Regions from separate parts of the Janthinobacterium sp. GW822-FHT07A03 genome, predicted to be linked through region 1. Evidence: predicted binding sites of a transcription regulator. Region 1 holds the regulator's gene; the other holds the start of a gene.

Region 1 (2,199 bases):
GGCCGCCGATTCCCACACCTTGACGGCCTGGCGCTCGGCCATTTCATAGGCGGAGATTTCCACGTCGAGCAGCTGGCGCAGCTTGTCGGGCGCGATGCCGTCGACGATCATGCGCAAACCCTTGGCGTTGAAGCGGTCGGCCGTGTTTTCCATCAGGCGTTCGAGCGCCAGCGGGCCGTCGCGGCGGGCCGTCAGGCTCCATTGCCCGATGTCGCGCGCCAGCGCGGCGCGCGTGTCGGACGGCGGCAGGAAGACCCAGCGCAGCATTTCCAGGCCGCGGACAAAAGTGCGCAGCCGCGTCTGCAGCAGCACGGCGCCGAAGGTGCCGACGATGACGATGGCAAAGGCGGCCGGCTGCAGCAGGGAGGCCATCTTGCCGCCTTCCAGTGCCTGGCCGACCAGCAGGCCCGCCAGCGCCAGGAGCAGCCCGATTACGCTGGACCAGTCCACGCCTGCTCCCTCAAGGTTGCGCGCAGGCGCGCGACGGCCTGGGTATGCAGCTGCGAGACGCGCGATTCGGATACGCCCATCACCGCGCCGATCTCCTTCAGGTTCAGCTCTTCTTCGTAATACAGGCCCATGAGTATTTTCTCGCGTGGCGGCAGCGCGTCGATGGCATCGATCACGGATTGCCGGAAATCGGTATCGAGCAGGGAACGCAAGGGGTCGCTGTCCTCGTCCACGCAGTGGCGGTCGAGGAAGCTGTCATTGCCGTCCGGGTCATGAAAGTCTTCGTAGTACACCAGCTGGTGGCCGCCGCCGTCGCCCAGCATTTCCTGGTAGTCGGCCAGCGACATTTTCAGCAGTTTCGCCACTTCCGACTCCGTCGGCGGGTGGCCAAGGCGCTGCTGCAAGGTGCTCATCGCTTCCTCGATCTTGCGCATGTTCTGGCGCATGCTGCGCGGCAGCCAGTCGCTGGTGCGCAATTCGTCGAGCATGGCGCCGCGGATGCGCAGCACGGCATACGTCTCGAACTGCGCGCCATGCGTCTCTTCATAGCGGGTAATGGCATCGAGCAGGCCGATCATGCCGGCCTGGATCAGGTCATCGACCTCGACCGAAGGCGGCAATTTCGCCTTCATATGGTGCGCCAGACGCTTCACCAGCGGAATGTGCTCCGTCAGCAAATAGTCCTTGTTCGATTTCCCTTTGACCGTGTACATAGGCTGCTTATTGTTTTCTCGTCTTATCTGGTGCTACGGTTGGTATCAGGCGCTGAACTGGTGCGGGCTCCCCGTCTGGTACAAGGTGCCGCCCAGCACCGGCGCCGCCGAACGGGCCAGCCGCTCGGCCAGTCCGCGAAACGCCACCGAGGCGCCCGCCAGCGGAAACGCATCGACCACGCTGCGGCCCAGGCGCGCCGCGCGGTGCAGATACTCATCGGCAGGCACCGAACCCATCGAGGTCAGCTTCACGGCCAGGTAGCGGCTCGCCGCCTGCGCCATATTATCGTATACCACTTTTGCCTCGGATTCGGAAGCGCCGGTGACGAGAATGCCGAACGGACGGCGTCCCAGTTCCTGGCTCAGGCGCTTGATCAGGCAGTACGCCGCCTTGATCGAGGTGGCGCTGGTCGACACTTGCACGACGATATCCGACGAGGCCATCAAGGGCACGGGGAAGCAGGCGCCCTCGTCGGCCACGACGCCGTCGACCAGCACGATGCCGCTCTGGCGCGCCAGCACCTCGAAGGTCTTGCCCAGGCGGCGCAGTTCATCTTCGCCCGCATAGTCCATGCTGTCCATCAGGTGGTTGCGCGCGCCCAGGCTGGCCACGCCGAAGCCTTGCGGCACCTGGTGGATGACCTGGTTCAGGCCGCACTGCTGGCGCGCCACGTCGCGCAGGCTGGCGCCGTGCGCCAGTCCCAGCCGCGCCGCCACGCCGTCGCTGCCGCCGCTGGCGTCGAGCAGCAGCACGTCATTGCCGCCGTAGACGAGCGAAGCGCCCAGGTTGACCAGCATGGCGCCCTTGTCGTCCTGCGGCGTGGCCGAGAGGAACGTCATGACGCGCGGCTGCGGGCCGGCCAGCATGCGGCGCAAGCCTTCGGCCTGGTCGAAATCGAAATTAGCCAAGGTGCACCCCGCGCGCTTCATTGTTGCGGGCGGCCGCCTGCGCCATCAGCAGCGGCAGTTCGGCATCGGAAAACTGCGTCGCCGCCGCATCGCGCTTGAGCTTGAAGGCGCGGTCGATCAGGTAGCC
Region 2 (2,199 bases), on a different contig from region 1:
TCGGCCGCGGCATGCCGCCCGGCCCGCGCATGGACAGTCCCTACCGCACCTTCATTCCCCTGGGCGCCGCCATCGCCGCCAGTCTGCTGTTCGCCTTCTTGCTGGCCTGGTATTTTGCGCGCCCCATCCGCGACCTGCGGCAAGCGTTCGAGGCTGCTTCGCACGGCGACCTGGCGCCCCGTTTTCACGCCAGCGGCAAGCGCGGCGATGAATTGACGGACCTGGGCCGCGATTTCGACCGCATGACGGGCCGTTTGCGCAATCTCATGGAGAGCCAGACGCGCTTGCTGCATGATGTGTCGCACGAGCTGCGCTCGCCGCTGGCGCGCTTGCAGGCCGCCATCGGCCTGGCGCACCAGCAGCCGGACAAGATGGACGCCTCGATGCAGCGCATCGAGCGCGAAAGCGAACGCATGGACAAGCTGATCGGCGAGCTGCTGACCCTGTCGCGGCTGGAAGCGGGTGCGGGCTCCCCGCTCAGCGAAGACGTCGACATTGCCGAGCTGCTGCACGACATTCTGGAAGACGCCCGCTACGAAGCGAAGGCGCGCCAGGTGGACATCGTCCTGGCGGGCGACGCGGCCAGCGCCGGCGCCGCTGTCACGGGCCGGCCCGAACTGCTGGCGCGCGCCGTGGAAAACGTGGTGCGCAATGCCGTCAAGCATGGTCCCGATGGCGGCACGGTGGAAGTGAAGCTGTCGCGCCTGCATGACGGCAAGCAGGATCTGCTGCGCATCGCCGTGCTGGACCGCGGCCCCGGCGTGGCCAGCGCCGACCTGGCCAGTATTTTTCAGCCGTTCTTCCGCGCCAGCAATACCCAACACAGCACGGACGGCCACGGCCTGGGCCTGGCCATCGCCCAGCACGTCATCGGCGCCCATGGCGGCCGCATCGGCGCCAGCTTGCGCAGCGGTGGCGGACTCTGCGTGGAAATGTTGTTGCCCGTCAAAACGCCAGGCTGAGCTGGCGGCGAGTATTGCCCGAGATTTGCTTACGCCTGGGTATCGATGATGCTGCCCAGTGTGGAGGAGGCGGACTTGGCCGGGCCGACCGCCGTGTCGGTGCTGCTGGCCGTCTGCGTATCCTGTTGCGCCGCCTGCTGCGCGGCAGCAGCTTGCAACTGAGCAATTTGCGCCTGCAAGGCCTGGATCTGCTGCGCCAGCTGCTGCTGCAGCTTTTGCGACGCTTCCGTCTGCTCGCCCTTCTGCGACTCCGTCAACTGCTTTTGCGCCGCCGTAATCTGCTTTTGCAGCGCCGCGATCTGCGTACTGCTGCCCGCACTGGCGCTACTGGCCGCGCTGACTGCGCTGCCGGAACCGATTGCCGCTACCATACTGCCTCCCTGATTATTCAATACCTTATTATCGGCGCGCAAGGTACTCAATACAGGGCGGCAAGTGTAAAGGCGGGTAAAGGCATGTAAAGACGCCGCGCGCACCATCCAATTGCACACCGGCAAGAAAAACTGGCACACTGGCGCTTCCTGCCTTGACCACGACCCATGATGATGACGCCCCTGCTGCCCGCCCTGCCCGACCTCGTGCCCCGCCTGCGCTGCGGCGTGATCGAGTTTCCCGTCCACCACATGCGTGGCGGCACGTCGACGGGCCTGGTCTTGCACGGGGCCTGCGTGCCGGCCGAGCAAACGCTGCGCGAGGAATTGCTGCGCCACCTGATGGGCGTGCCCCAGTCCGGCCGGCAGCCGGGCAACCGGCAAATCACGGGCCTGGGTCGGGGCACGCCCACCAGCAATAAAGTCTTCCTCGCCGAGGTGGAACAGCATGCGGGCCAGCCGCGCCTGGTCAGCACCCTGGCCCAGCTGGCTGGCGAGCATGGCGATATCGACTGGAGCGTGAACTGCGGCAATATGTCGTCCGCCCTGCAACTGTGGGGACTGGACAGCGGCGTGATCGAGGCGCTGGCCATCGGCGCACACAATATCGATATCCGCAACACCAACACGGGCGTCATCACCACCTCGCGCATGGCGCGCGAACTCGATGGCAGCTTTACGGCCGCCGGCATTCCTGGCGTGACCGGCAACTTCCCCCGCGTGGACCTGTTCCTGCGGCAGCCGGCAGGCGCCAAGACGGGTAAATTATTGCCAACAGGCAATGTTCAGGATATGGTGCACGGTTATGCGGTCTCGTGCGTGGATGTGGCCGTGCCCATGGTCATCGCGCCAGCGAGCCAGTTCGG

What was found. The regulator FliA, encoded in region 1, starts transcription of late flagellar genes. The targets are predictions, from matches to a motif close to CTAAAGTTTNNNNNNNNNNNGCCGNTA.
Region 2: a site for FliA is predicted at 1,363-1,389, ahead of AC1RJW_RS28465 (FlxA-like family protein). Genes of this name have one in related genera too.

The regions. Positions count from the first base shown of each region.
Region 1 covers NZ_JBXAKW010000001.1:62,599-64,797, reverse strand. The annotation lists gene AC1RJW_RS00285 (flagellar motor protein) at 1-450, opposite strand, end outside; gene AC1RJW_RS00280 (RNA polymerase sigma factor FliA) at 432-1,163, opposite strand; gene AC1RJW_RS00275 (MinD/ParA family ATP-binding protein) at 1,209-2,072, opposite strand; gene flhF (flagellar biosynthesis GTPase FlhF) at 2,065-2,199, opposite strand, start outside.
Region 2 covers NZ_JBXAKW010000016.1:33,589-35,787, forward strand. The annotation lists gene AC1RJW_RS28460 (sensor histidine kinase) at 1-962, shown strand, start outside; gene AC1RJW_RS28465 (FlxA-like family protein) at 992-1,333, opposite strand; gene AC1RJW_RS28470 (PrpF domain-containing protein) at 1,502-2,199, shown strand, end outside.